Regions from separate parts of the Paenibacillus sp. FSL R7-0333 genome, predicted to be linked through region 1. Evidence: riboswitches for the same ligand, from Rfam matches in the RefSeq annotation. Region 1 holds a riboswitch; each other region holds the start of a gene.
The links. Region 1 has a riboswitch for thiamine pyrophosphate ahead of MKY86_RS08730 (thiamine phosphate synthase). Riboswitches for the same ligand answer to the same signal wherever they lie in the genome.
Positions count from the first base shown of each region.

Region 1 (4,758 bases):
GCTGCTCCAGCCGGGTCATCGTCTCATAAAAGCTCATAACCGTTCTCTCCTCCCTATTCCATCTGTCAGGCCAAGAACCCGGTCAACGGTGAAGAGGCTGCCGCCGTCTCTTCCACAGGCCCCAGTCCGGCGAGATAAGCCTTGCGCCCTGCGGCTACCGCGTCACGGAAGGCTTCTGCCATCAGCAGCGGATCTGAGGCGGTGGCAATCGCTGTATTAAGCAGCACCGCTGCGGCCCCCATCTCCATCGCCTCAGCCGCCTCGGACGGTCTGCCGATTCCGGCATCCACGATCACCGGCAGATTCGTCTCGGAGATCAGAATCCGGATCAGTTCCTTGGTCTGCAGTCCGCGGTTGGACCCGATCGGCGCTCCCAGCGGCATCACGGCCGCAGCCCCCGCTGCCTTCAACCGCAGGGCGGCGGACAGGTCAGGACTCATATACGGAAGCACCACGAAGCCCTCTGCTGCAAGGATCTCGGTCGCCCGGATGGTCTCGGTATTATCCGGCAGCAGATATTTCTGGTCGTTGATGACCTCAATCTTCACCCAGTTCCCCAGCCCCGCCGATCTCGCCAGCCGGGCAATCCGTACTGCTTCCTCTGCGGTGCGCGCACCGGAGGTATTAGGCAGTAAGGTCATATGGGAAGGAATATGGCTGACAATATTGTCACTGCTCTCCGGGTCCACCCGGCGCAGAGCAACGGTAATGACCTGTGAGCCTGATCGCGTAATCACCTCGGGAATGAGGGTGTTGCGGCTGTATTTTCCGGTACCAATGAACAGTCTGCTGGTTAGAGTCACTCCGCAAATCATCAATGGATCTTGCATGTTAACGCCTCCTGGAATAAGTCTTCTTGTTTAGCCTCCGCCTACAAAATGAACCAACTCCACCCGGTCCCCCTCGCTGAGCAGTGTCTCTCCATAAACCTCTCTGCCGGCAAGCTCACCGTTCAGCTCGACAATCACCAGCTTACCGGCCCACTCGGGCCGGGACAGCAGATCCTCCAGTGTCCGGCAGCTCTCTTCAATTCTATGCCTCTTCCCGTTAACGGTCACATTCATGCCTGTTCACCTCCTGCTGTGCCCTGTGTTTGAGCCATATCCAGCGCTTCAGCCAGCTCTGCTGCCCTGTGGACCGCTTCCCTGTAAGCCCGGGCCGCTGCCACCGGGTCCGGGGCTCCACAGATCCCCGACATGACAGCAATGCCAGCCGCCCCTTGGGCCAGCACCACTCCGGCATTGTCCGGGGTAATCCCTCCAAGCGCAATCAGCGGGATGCAGCTCCAGCGGACGGCCTCTGCCAGCTGCGCAAGTCCGCGTGCCTGCTGTCCGGGCTTACAGGCCGTCGGGAATACATGCCCGTAGAGGCAGAAGTCTGCTCCCTGCCTTCCAGCCTCCGCCGCCTCTTCCCGCGAGTGTACCGATCTGCCGATCCGCAGGTCCGGTGCAAGCCCGCGTGCTGCGGCTGGCTGAAGGCTATGCCAGGCCAACTGTACACCGCCTGCCCCGGCGGCCAGGGCAACATCAATCCGGTCATTAATGACCAGCTTCGAAGGCGGAACCCCGGCCTGAAGCATCTGCTGCGCCGCCGCCAACAGTTCCCGGGCGGGCATGGCTTTTTCCCGGAGATGGATATAATCCACTATAGAATGTACCGCCACGGCCCAGTCGGCCAGCGCTTCAGGCGGCAGCCGCCCGTCTGAGATGACATGAATTTCGTGCAACACGTCCACCTTCCTCTCCTCAGCGCTACGCTGATCCCTACCTTCAAACACAAAAAAGACCGCTCCCCGTAAAGGAAGCAGTCTGGAATAAAAGCAGGAATACCGGTACTAGCCGTATACCCCCGCTGCATTATTCGTTCTCCACTTCCCTACGCTGGTATAAACCAGATCAGGTTCAAAGGGTCCGGACAACTTACGCCCGTCTCAGCCTTGCGGCACCCCTAGTGATCGTTCTATGCGGTTGTTTCGTCTTGCTTGTTGTATATTAGCATATTATTTCTGTCAGGGCTATTCTTTCGTAGATTTTACTTCAATTACAAAAACCACGGATGAACTCCCTTCTGAAAATTTACCATCCTCGGTTGTCCAGAATGCTGATATGCCGTAGTAATAAACGCCATGTTCTTTTGGAGCATTAAAAGAGCCGTTCTTCAATGGAATTTGCACTTCTTTATCATCGACAAATTGCTGAACGGTTAACCCGCCGGGTGCCGGTTTATAAGTAAAAGCAACATCAATCCCCCCCTCAGGGGCTATAACAGTGGGAGTAACCCCCTGTACCATGGATTGTCCTCCTGTATAATCCGCACATCCTAATTTTCCCCAGCAATAGCTGCCTTGGGTAACCGGAATTTGGGTTTTTCCGGAAGTAACAAGGGGTAGCGGTGGCGATTCCTGTGTAATTCTAATCCCAATGCTTTTTGCATTTCCTTCCAATCTTGTATTTGCCACAAGTCTCCCTGCAAAAGGAGTCAAATAAATGAACACTACCAGAAAAACTAAAATCCCCGCTGCAGATAGAATGAATCCTTTTTTTCTAAGCATCCCAATCCCCTTTCATATCAAATTATCTAAATAGACGGAAATATATTGTAATAGTTACAAGCGCTGAAAAAAAGCCTGCCGGCAAGCGGTTAGGCTTTTTTAAAAGAGAATTTATATGTTGCACACGATAACTTATCCTTCTATTTCTCGCTGAAACGGTACTGTCCTTTAAAAGGACGGCAAAGCCGTTTCCATTTGCTTTCTGAAGATGTCGATTAAAGAATCTGCATCCAGATCTTATTCTGCACCCATCATCCGTTCACAACCTCGCCGCCGTTCACATGCATCACCTGTCCGCTCACATAGGAGGAATCGTCCGAAGCCAGGTACACATACGCCGGTGCCAGCTCTTCAGGCTGTCCCGGGCGCTTCATCGGCTGGGTGCCGCCGAACTCACTGACCTTCTTAGCGTCAAAGGTTGACGGGATCAGCGGGGTCCAGATCGGTCCGGGCGCTACCGCATTCACGCGGATGCCCTTATCCGCCAGATTCATCGACAGTGACCGGGTGAAGCTGAGAATGGCTCCCTTGGTGGACGAATAGTCCAGCAGCTGCGGGCTGCCGCGATACGCCGTGATGGAGGTGGTGTTAATGATCGTAGCACCTTTTTTCAGATGAGGCATGGCGGCCTTGGTCAGATAGAACATGGAGAAAATATTCGTCCGGAACGTACGCTCCAGCTGCTCCGCCGTAATGTCCTCAATATGATCCTGCGGATGCTGCTCCGCCGCATTGTTGATTAGAATGTCAAGCTTGCCGAGTCCTTCAACGGTTTGACGAATCAAGCTCTGACAGAAGCATTCGTCCCCGATATCCCCGGCGATCAGAATACACGTTCTGCCCTCCTGCTCCACCTGGCGCTTGGTCTCTTCCGCATCCTCATGCTCGTTCAAGTAGGAGATCACCACATCCGCGCCCTCCTTGGCAAAATGAACGGCAACCGCACGCCCAATCCCGCTGTCGCCTCCGGTAATGAGCGCAGCCTTGCCCAGCAGCTTGCCTGCTGCCTTGTACGCTGGTGTCTCAAACTCCGGAAGCGGGTTCATCTCACTCTCAATTCCGGGGCGCTGATCCTGCACCTGCGGTGGTAAAGTTTTGACAGGTTGCTTGCTAGTGTCTGGCATAATCCATTCTCCTTTCGCTGTCCACAGTATTGTTGATCAATCATGTTAGCATGGCTTAAGGTCTGGTGTTTATGCATCAGGCAGTGTGCCTGCTTGGCTCTACGTTATGTTACTTACCACACTTGGCAGCCGCCCAAACAAGTAATCTTCGTTCAACGGTTCCTATAGCGGAACGATAGTCAGTGAGTAACGAACGTTTCCAAAAAGAATATTATCTATATCCGCTAAGGGGAATGACCTATACTTTGTGGGGAACAACGGCAAGATCGTATTGAAATTATACTAGCAGGAGGGTATCGCACAATGAATGCAAGAATAACCTTATCTCCGGTCACCCCGGATGATATCGATTTCATCACAGATCTGGAAACCAATGCTTCGCTCTGGCCCTTCGAGGATATGCTTCCAACCGACAAGGAGGCCGTCCGGAAGACTGTGGCGGAACGAATCCAGAGCGACTGGCATAGACAATTCCTGATCCGGCTAGCCACTCCCGAAGCAACCCCTGTAGGGGAACTGAGTATACACTGGTATGTAAAAGAGCGCGAGAGCTGGGAGCTGGGCTACAGCCTTTTCCCTGAATACCGGGGGCAAGGCTATTGCACCGAAGCGGCGCAGCTGGCCTTGAAGCTTGCTTTTGAAGAATGGAAGGCCCACAGAGTTGTGGCTATGTGCAATGAATACAATACCTCATCCATCAAATTGCTGGACAGGTTAGGCATGGTCCGCGAAGGCGTATTCCGGGAAGAAATACACTGGAACAACCAGTGGGTGAACCAATACTTTTATGCGATACTGGATCGGGAGTACCGGGCGATTACCGGGATACGATAAACGCACGGCCTACGCGGTGCGCCCGGTCCAATTGTGTTCGGTTTTTCGATTACATTCGGCCTACGTGGCGCGTCCGGTCCAATTGTGGACATTCTGTTTTTAGGCACATTGCTCATTTTCATGCTGGAGCTGCGCCTTGAAAGACATGTTTGTTTTCGCATACATCGGGTCGATATCTCTTCATAGCAGTACATCGCCCCTCATGACAAGACCTCACTCCTTGGGATAGCGGCCTTATTTCCAGAACTC
Region 1 covers NZ_JBBOBZ010000001.1:2,122,052-2,126,809, reverse strand. Annotated here, with positions in the region: gene thiH (2-iminoacetate synthase ThiH) at 1-37, opposite strand, end outside; gene MKY86_RS08740 (thiazole synthase) at 66-830, opposite strand; gene thiS (sulfur carrier protein ThiS) at 861-1,064, opposite strand; gene MKY86_RS08730 (thiamine phosphate synthase) at 1,061-1,735, opposite strand; TPP riboswitch at 1,856-1,959, opposite strand; gene MKY86_RS08725 (hypothetical protein) at 2,015-2,551, opposite strand; gene MKY86_RS08720 (SDR family oxidoreductase) at 2,803-3,675, opposite strand; gene MKY86_RS08715 (GNAT family N-acetyltransferase) at 3,979-4,509, shown strand; gene MKY86_RS08710 (S-layer homology domain-containing protein) at 4,758-4,758, opposite strand, start outside.

Region 2 (4,758 bases), 940 kb from region 1:
TCAATGGCTTCATCCAGCGGTGCGGTATCCTCCTGATGGGCGAGCAGCAGCTTCAGCGCTTCATCCGGGTGATCGGCTACATACTGCTGGCCTTTTCTGATGGCATCCACGAATTTCTGATAAAAGCCCTGTGAATCCTGCAGTCCCTGCTCACTGGCGACCAGCACCAGCTCATAATAATCCGGGACCCCGTAATCCACGGGATTGAAGGAGCGGACCAGATGGCCTTCCTGCTCCAGAATCAGCTGCTCATGGTTGATGAACCCGCCCATAATGCCATCCACCCGTCCGGTGGAGAGAGCAGGGATCAGCTCATAGCCGACATCCACCAGCTTGAGGGAGGAAGGGTCCCCGCCGTCGCTTTTGACCATCGTGTTCAGCATGGCTTCATACAACGGGACGGAGGAATATCCGGCCTGCTTGCCGGACAGCTCTCCGGGGCGGGTAATGCCGCTGTCTGCGGCTACCATGAGATGATTCAGCGGATGACGCACCAGCGCGGCAATCGACTTGACTGGAATCTGCTCACCCTGTGCCATCAGCACCTGGGGCTGATAACTGAGTGCCAGATCCACCTTCCCCGCAGCAACAAGCTTCAGCGCATCATTGGTATCGGCCGGCATCTGAATCTCAACCTCCAGACCTTCCTCAGCGAAATAGCCTTCAGCCTCTGCCGCATACAAAAAGGAGTGGACAGCATTGGGATACCAATCGAGCATAATCGTCAGCTTATGGGCCCCGCCTTTAGCCCCGGTCCCAGCCCCGGCCTCAGAGGTAGAGGGTGCAGCAGCCGGGGAGCCGGAGGCCGCCGGATTGTCCGTATTGGCGCAGCCTGCCAGGACAGGCAGCATACATAGCAGCAGAGCGGGCAGCAGCAGCTTGACTGGCTTTGATATTCCACTCAACAGATAACGGAAATAGCGGATAGTAGTCATGAATAACGTCCTCTTTTCTTCAGAATAATCTTCTCCAGCGCGGCGACTGCCAGAAACAGCAGGATACCGAGTAGAGATAATAAGACAACAGCGGCGAACATCTTGGCACTCTGCAGATTCCCGGCCATTCTGCGGCTGAAATAGCCCAGCCCCTGGCTGCCCCCTAGCCATTCCCCGATGGTTGCACCGATCACACAGTACACAGCCGACAGCTTCAGTCCGGAGAAAAAAGAGGGCAAAGCCAGCGGAACGCTCACCTTCCCGAGAATCTGCCAGCGGTTCGCGCCATAGGTCAGCAGCAGCTCCCGGTAGGCGTCCGTGTTCTTGGACAACCCGTCATAGGTGCCGATGACCACCGGGAAGAAAGCGGTTAGGAAGACAACGGCGACCTTACTCCATAGGGTGTAGCCGAACCACATGATGAACAGGGGAGAGAGCGCGATCAGCGGAACCGTCTGGCTGATAATCAGCAGCGGGTACAGCGCCTTGGCCAGCGGACGGAACAGGTGCATGGCGATTCCCAGCAGGCTGCCGCAGACCACGGATAGTGCGAAGCCTGTGAGCACTTCAAGCAGTGTGGCGGGCAGATGTACCCCGAACAATAGATGGCGGTCTTCCATCAATGCCATCCACACCGCAGACGGAGCCGGAAGGATGAAGGGAGGAACCAGGCCCAGCCGGGCTACAGTCTCCCAGACTGCAAGCGTCAGCAGGGCGAGCAGGGCAGCCGGACCGTAATGCTGGAGCAATCTTCTAGGAGCGGCGGTTCTCATATAGCTTCAGCTCCAATTCCTGGCGCAGGGCGGCGAACTGCGGTTCATAGTTCAGACTGTGATGACGCGGACGGGGGAGACCGGCTGGGAATTCCTGCATCCCGCTGCCGCCACTGCCCGTCATTAGATAGATTCTGTCACTGAGCAAGAGTGCCTCCTCCAGGTCATGGGTGATGAACAGCACCGTCTTGTCCAGCTCTGCCCATAACTCCAGCAACCAGCGCTGCAGCGAACGCTTGGTAATGGCATCAAGCGCCCCGAACGGCTCATCGAGCAGCAGCAGATCATTCCCCGCCGCCACGGTGCGGAGGACCGCCACGCGCTGGCGCATCCCGCCGGACAGCTCCTGGGGATAAGCCCCTTCGGTTCCCTCAAGGCCGAAGCGTTGCAGCAGGGTACGGATCTCGGCCACAGCGGCCGCTTTGGGACGGCTGCGCTTGAGTTCCCAAGGCAGCAGACAATTGTCCAGCACGGTGCGCCAAGGCAGGAGGAGATCCTGCTGCGGCATGTAGGCCACACTGCCCAGCCTCTTCGCTGCTGCCGCGGACTCGGCTCCGTTCAGCGTAATCCTGCCTTTGTCCGGCTCCAGCAGGCCGGCGATGATTTTGAACAAGGTGCTTTTGCCGCATCCGCTTCCGCCTACGACAGAAATGAATTCGCCGCGCTGCACATTCATGGATAGCCCTGAGAAGACTGGGGTCCGGGACGAACCCGTCCCGAAAGCATAGGATAGATTGCTAATGTTGATCATAAGACTATGTACGAAACCTCCCGGATTGATTGATATAGATATTGTGTTGAGCACAAAAAAGCCCCATTCATTCCCGGAGGCAATGAATGGGGCGGAAGGTACAGTCGGCTGCGGCCCTGTGACGGGAACCACTGATACATTCTGCTCCACTTCCCTCCGCTGGTATGATCCAGATCAGGTTCAAAGGGTCCGGAGCTTAAGCTCCGTCTCAGTCGGCCGACTCCCCTAGTGAATAATGTTGCTATTGAATTCGTAATTGCTACTTAATATACCACAAATTCTTCTCTTGTAAAGAGCAGATGCTCAGCGCTTCGCCAGACCGGTCACGAACAAGGTGACGATGCCCCGGGAGATGTCCAGCTTGGAGGAATGGTGCCGCTTCTGCTCATACAGGTACAGATCGGGGCTGAGAACAGAGATTAAGGCCGTGGCGGCAAAGGCAGGATCAATGTCAATAATCTCACCGCCCTCCGCAGCACGCTGCAGCAGCTCAGTCATCATCACCCCCAGCCGCTGAAAAAAAGGATGCTCAAACTGGGTCAGCTGCTTCTTGCCGGTGAACTCGGCTTTGATCATATTCAGCAGCTCAGCATACTGCTCAATGAAATCGGCAATCTGCTCAATGCTGCTCTGTAGCTGAGCGAGAGCCGGAGCTTCACCGGCACTTGCAGCCACCTGCTGCTCCAGCCCGGACAGGAATTGATCTGCGCTGCCCTTCAGCAGTGCAGAACAGATCTCACCCTTGTCCGTGAAGCGGCGGTACAGGGAGCCTTGCCCTATGCCTGCCCGCTTGGCAATGCTGTACATGCTGACTGCCTCAAGTCCGCTCTCGGTGAACAACTGGCGGGCAGCTTCAAGAATCCGCTGTACATAAGGATCGGCGGACTCGGGCGGAGCAGATTCTATGGCTTGCGGAGCTGAGCGCGGGAGCTGTGCAGCATCGGTGTCTGGCTTTTTCATGAGTACCCCTTTCAGAAAAGAATTGACACATCGGACAATTGTCCGTAGACTATGAATTGCACTTACGGACAGTTGTCCGTTCACTCATTATATAGAACAATCTGCCCGCAGGTCAATGTAGAACGCGGACAGCTCAGGAGGAGAAGAGACATGGATCAGACCTTGAAGCAGGAAGCCGATTTCCGGCTGTCCAGCATTCTGGTTCCGCTGCTGGCCATTATTGCCGGAGTATTTATGGTTGTGCTGGACAGTACGGCAATGAATGTAGCCTTGTCCAGGCTGGTGGTGGATTTCAAGACGGACCTGCATACGCTGCAGTGGGTAGTTACCGGATATATGCTGGCTCAGGCTTCAGTTATTCCACTTTCAGGCTGGCTGTCTGACCGGTTCGGGGCCAAGACGGTCTTCCTGACGGCGGTAATTGTGTTTACGATAGGCTCGATTCTGTGCGCTACACCAAGCAGCGCCGAATGGCTGATTGTTTTCCGGGTCATTCAGGGACTTGGCGGTGGCTGTGTGCTCCCTGTCGGGATGGCCTATGTGTACAGACTGGCTCCCAAAAGTAAGGTTGGCGTTGTCATGGGGATTATGGGTATTCCCGTCCTGTTCGCACCCGCTATTGGTCCGGTATTGTCGGGCTGGCTGGTTGAATACCATTCCTGGCGCTGGATCTTCCTCATTAATATTCCGATTGGCATTATTGCTGTGCTGATCGGACTGCGCAAGCTGCCGAATGCGGCGAAGAACAGCGTGCCCGGCATGGATAAGCTCGGTATGGTTCTTGGCCCGCTGGCTTTTGCTTCGCTCACTTACGGGGTCAGCCAGGGTGCGCAGAGCTGGACCTCTGAGAAGACGCTGATCGGGCTGCTGTTGGGCGCTGTGGCGCTGATCGCTTTTGTCATCGCCGAGCTGCGCTCCAAGACACCGCTGCTGGAGCTGCGGATTCTGAAATCCGTTGATTTTACGACAGGGATCATCGTGCAGTGGATTGCCCAGTTCGGCTTATATGGCGCGTTATTCCTGCTCCCGCAATTTCTGCAGCAGGCCCGCGGCTTCGGCGCATTTGATACCGGCCTGACGCTGCTGCCGCAAGCGATTGCTTCCGGGCTGATGATGCCGGTTGCCGGAATCCTGTTCGACCGGATCGGTGTGCGCTGGCTCGTGGTCTGCGGTCTCAGTCTGGTCTCCGGTGCGTTATTCCAGTACTCCCATGTGGATCTTACCACGCAGAGCGGCGACCTGATCCTTCCGCTAATCATGTGCGGGGCCGGAATGGGCATGATGATGATGCCGATGAACACGCATCTGCTCAACAAGGCGCCAAGTCATCTGGTGAACC
Region 2 covers NZ_JBBOBZ010000001.1:3,063,459-3,068,216, forward strand. Annotated here, with positions in the region: gene MKY86_RS12630 (ABC transporter substrate-binding protein) at 1-935, opposite strand, end outside; gene MKY86_RS12635 (ABC transporter permease) at 932-1,708, opposite strand; gene MKY86_RS12640 (ABC transporter ATP-binding protein) at 1,689-2,459, opposite strand; TPP riboswitch at 2,594-2,696, opposite strand; gene MKY86_RS12645 (TetR/AcrR family transcriptional regulator) at 2,763-3,419, opposite strand; gene MKY86_RS12650 (DHA2 family efflux MFS transporter permease subunit) at 3,570-4,758, shown strand, end outside.
Region 2: linked by a shared signal. The riboswitch ahead of MKY86_RS12640 (ABC transporter ATP-binding protein) and the one ahead of MKY86_RS08730 (thiamine phosphate synthase) in region 1 are both predicted to bind thiamine pyrophosphate.

Region 3 (4,758 bases), 2.0 Mb from region 1:
GGCTCTTCGCCTGCTCCTCGCGCATCCACTCTGAGAGCTGGCGCCGCATCCGGAGGAACTCCGGCGAATCGGCGATCTCTTCGCGGCGCGGGCGCGGGAACGGGACCTCCACGGTGTGGAGGACGGAGCCGGGACGCCCGGAGAAGACGTAGATGCGGGTGGAGAGCAGCAGCGCCTCTTCGATGTTGTGGGTGATGAACAGCACGGAACGGCGGTTCTCCTCCCACAGCTCCAGCAGCCAGCGCTGCATCTGCTCGCGGGTCAGCGCGTCGAGCGCGCTGAACGGCTCATCGAGCAGCATCAGCTCCTGCGGTGCGAGCATGGCCCGCAGGAAGGCGGCCCGCTGCTGCATGCCGCCGGACAGCATGTGCGGGTAGGCCCGCTCGAAGCCGCCGAGGCCGATCTTCGCCAGCCAGTGGCGCGCAGCTTCGCGGGCCTCCCGCTGCGGGGCGCCTTGCAGCTCGCCGCCAAGCAGGACGTTATCCAGTGTGCTGCGCCACGGGAACAGCGCGGGCTGCTGCGGCATATAGCTGATCTTGCCGCGCTGCCCGGTCACCGGGATGCCGTTCATGCGGACGGTTCCGGTATCCGGCAGCGTAAGGCCGCCGATAATATGGAACAGCGTGCTTTTGCCGCAGCCGGAAGGGCCGACAATGGAGACGAATTCCTGCGGCTCCACGGTCAGGGACACCTGATCCAGCACCTGCGTCTCCCGGCGGCGGTGCTTGAACGACTTGCTGATGCCGCTGACTTCGAGCGCAGGCGGCACAGTCCGTGTACCCAGGCGTCCGTCTCCGTCCGCCTTCTCCAGTTTAATCCTCGTAAGCTCAGACACTTCGCGTAACCTCCTTCAGTTGATTATAAGTACTTCCGTGTTGGGATATCCTCCCGTGGGCATTAAGCTTCCTTGCGCGGCTTCCAGCGCACCAGCCATCTCTCCAGCAGGGCAATGAGCGCGAATAATACGAGACTCAACAGCACGATAATAGCGATGGCCACGAACATCCGGTCCGCACGGTAAGAGGACTTCTGCAGCAGCATATAGTAGCCGATCCCTTTGTCGGCGCCGATCCATTCCGCCACCACTGCGCCCATCACCGCATAGGTGGCGGAGATCTTGAGGCCCGAGAACAGGGAGGGCAGGGAGCCGGGAAGCTCCAGCTTGCTGAAGATCTGCCACTTGCCCGCACCGGCCATCTTCATATAATTCATCATTACCCGGTCGCTTTGCGTCAGCCCGCCCATGGTCGCAACAGCTACGGGGAAGAAGCAGACGAGGGTGATCAGGATGATTTTGGGCAGCAGGCCGAACCCGAACCAGATAATCAGCAGCGGGGCAAGCGCAATGGAGGGCACATTCTGGCTGAGGATCAGCAGCGGATAGAGGGCTCGCTTGACCCAGGGCAGCAGATGCAGCAGCAAGGCGGTGAGCAGGCCGATGCCTGTGCCGACCGGGAAGCCGATCAGGGTCAGCCGCAGCGTGGCGGCGGTGTGCTCCCAGATCCCGGAGGCGTTGTTCTTCGTCTCACGCGCGATATCCGCGGGGCTGGGCAGCTGGTAAGCCGGGATGTCGAACAGCATGACCGATAGCTGCCATATCCCGACAAAAAAGAGGACCGCCACAAAGGGCGGCCACACTAGCTTCCAGGTGCTTCTCACGGCCGGTATTTCTCCGTCAGCTTCTCCATGCTGATGCCGCCCGGATTATGGGCGATCTTGATCTGTGAGATCATACTCGGACTGCCGGAAGCGATCAGCGCCTCATGCATGTCACGCACAATATCCAGCAGCTCGGACAGCTCGCCTTCCATCGTGGTCTCCAGCGGATTCACCTGATGCTTCACGCCTGACTTTTGAATGACCTCTATAGCCTTGTCCACGTAAGGGATGGAATCCTCGTTGTTCGGTGTCTTGGGAATTACCTGAATGCTGAGCAGTGTGTTAGCCATGATGAATCCTTCCTCTCCAAGTTAGGTATAAGATTCCCGCCATGCGGGCTCATTATGATTCCGGCAAAAATTCATTCGTAAACGTACTCTCCGCATCCAGCGGCTTATCCAGCAGCTTCAGGCCGTACATCCAGTCGGCGTAATTCTTCCAGATCTCAAGCTTCTGCTCACCCCAGCGCGGGGCGTCGTCCTTGTATTTCGGGCTAAGCCATTTCTGGCTGGCCAGCACCAGCTTGGGGTCCAGATCAGGTACAGCATCAGACAAGACCGTCGCGGCTTCTTCCGGGTTATCGATAGCATACTGATACCCCTTGGACGTAGCCTTAAGGAAGGCCTTCACCACTTCAGGATGCTCGGCGATCTCCTTCTCGCTGGTGGTCAGCACCGGTGTGTAGTAATCAAGCTGCGGCGCATAATCCTTAAGATACAGCATATCCAGCGGCTCGCCGCGCAGCTCGGCCTCTACCCCGGTCCACGCATAGAAGATCCAGGCGAAGTCAATATCCCGCTTCACAGCTGTGAAAAAGTCCGCTTCGCCGATATTCACCAGCTTCACCTTGGAGACATCCCCGCCTTCGGGGTCCATAATCGCTTTCATGGCGGCCTGCTCCGCAGGGGAGCCCCAGCCTCCGTACGTTTTGCCTTCAAAATCCTTCGGCGTCTTAATATTGCGGTCCTTCGGAGCCGCGAAGCCCGAGGTATTATGCTGAATGATTGCAGCAATCGATACCAGCGGCACATCCTGCAGACGGGCCAGGGTCAGCGCCTCCTGGGCACTGATGCCGAACTGGGCTTCGCCGGAAGTGACCATTGTATCCGACCCGGCAGCGCCAGGCTGTACAATCTGGACGTCAAGACCTTCCTCCGCGTAATAGCCCAGCTCTTTGGCTGCATACAGGCCGGTATGATTCGTGTTCGGCGTCCAGTCCAGGGCAATCTTGACCGGAGTCAGCGCCTTAGGTGCATCTGTGGGTGCGGCTGCGGTTGCATCAGGTGCAGCCGTGCTGTTACCGGCAGCAGGTGCGCTGGCCCCCGCATTGCCGCTGTTGTTCCCGCCGCCACATCCCGCGACCGTGAGAACCAGCATGGAGCTGAGCAGTAGTGTGACTGTTTTTTTGACTCCCATTTCTCTTTCTCTCTCCTTCCAGCAACCCCTGGTCTTCAGAGCTTACAGAAACCCTATTCCTGTACATACTTAGAATCAAAAAAGCGTCCCGAAGATCGGGACGCCAGTGACTTGCGTGAGGGGATTCAGCTTCAGTACCGCTCAAGGCACTGTGTTGAATGAAGATTCCTACGCTGGCATTATCCAGATCAGGTGTAAGGGTCAGTATCTTGTGGGATACAATCTCAGCCGGCCAATTCCAGCACCCCTGGTTCTATAAAGTTCACGGGTATTGCTATGTTCTTACGGTGTATTATAGACGGCAGCTTCGACATTGTCCACCCTCTGTGTCTTAATCCCTCGTATAATGCCGCTTCTTCCGGCGGCTGCGGATGCCGTTCCAGATCTCTCTCAGCGTTAAGCCGACACTGACGGTAATCCCAGAGAAGGTCAGGAACAGAGCCAGATACTCGAACGCGGAGTACTCCAGCATTTTGCTCCAGTCGATCTGGCCCTTCAGATCCTCGATGACCTGATTCATCCCGTATATCCCGCTGATGACCGTAAATACGGTGAGCACCATCAGGAGTGTATCCCGCCGTTTGGCCTGGAATTTGTCCTGGTACTGGAACAGGTCATTGAGGGTCATTTTCACCTCATCGAACAGAGCATCATTGCCATATACCTTACGCAGCTGAAAAAAAATCTCCCGCCCCTGCGACTGTGAAATCAGCTCCAGGAAGTAGAATTTGGCCGAGAATTTGTTGATCAGGAAGATCAGATTCTCGATCTCGTCGTTATCGTGGTTGATGCGCAGCCGGGAGTGGAGGTTGGCGAGCTTCAGCAGCACGATTTTATGAAAAATACTCAGCAGCATTCCGTAATAATATTCGCCGTACATCTGGCTGATCAGGCCTGCGGCAATCTCCGGCTTCGCCCGGCTCACGCAGCAGAAGGTCTGCTCATTGGTCATATAGTAGGTGTCCGGTCCCCAGCGGCTATAGCAATGCTCCCGGGTGTACTGCTTGATATAGTCTGGATCACTTGCACTCATGTAGGGGCTGCCGTCGATGGTCAGACCATCCACCTGAGAGGCACGGTAGAGCATTTCGACACTGATCTCTTCCTCATCCTCCGGGAGATTAACGCCGTAGAAGGCCTGCACCAGCATCCGTTCATCGACGAAGAAGGGCAGGGTCTCGAAATAATTGCCATTGGTCTCCGCAGGATCGAGATACGGCTCCAGCCCGGCTGCCAGATGCCTGAACACGAAGTCCTCCACCCGGGCAAAAGACTTCTTATGACAATGGATGAAGGTATGCTCATCCTGAACACTCACATCCTCCAGGTTGCGGAACCGGTCGGCGAATTCCAGCACCATGCTGAAGGGGAGATTCTCCTCCTCAATAGCCACTCTTACCGTCAGAAAGCCCAGCTCGAACGGGCAGAGGAACACATCGGTCGACAGCACGCGGAAGGGAACCGTCTGAAAGGGCATTTGCAGCCCGCACAGCAGATCATTGGCCCGGGAAAAGCGGCGGAAGGAATCCCTGTCCTTCTCACGCGGAAACAAGACATGGGCGGCAAACGGAAGATAGCTGCGCTCCATTTTCTCATGGGATACACAGTGGCTCTCTCCGTAATAGGCATGCTCCAGTTCCTTGTTCTCAAGAAAAAAACGCGTAAATCCATCCTTCTGTAAAC
Region 3 covers NZ_JBBOBZ010000001.1:118,154-122,911, forward strand. Annotated here, with positions in the region: gene MKY86_RS00480 (ATP-binding cassette domain-containing protein) at 1-817, opposite strand, end outside; gene MKY86_RS00485 (ABC transporter permease) at 898-1,659, opposite strand; gene MKY86_RS00490 (thiamine-binding protein) at 1,656-1,949, opposite strand; gene MKY86_RS00495 (ABC transporter substrate-binding protein) at 2,002-3,075, opposite strand; TPP riboswitch at 3,224-3,334, opposite strand; gene MKY86_RS00500 (hypothetical protein) at 3,407-4,758, opposite strand, start outside.
Region 3: linked by a shared signal. The riboswitch ahead of MKY86_RS00495 (ABC transporter substrate-binding protein) and the one ahead of MKY86_RS08730 (thiamine phosphate synthase) in region 1 are both predicted to bind thiamine pyrophosphate.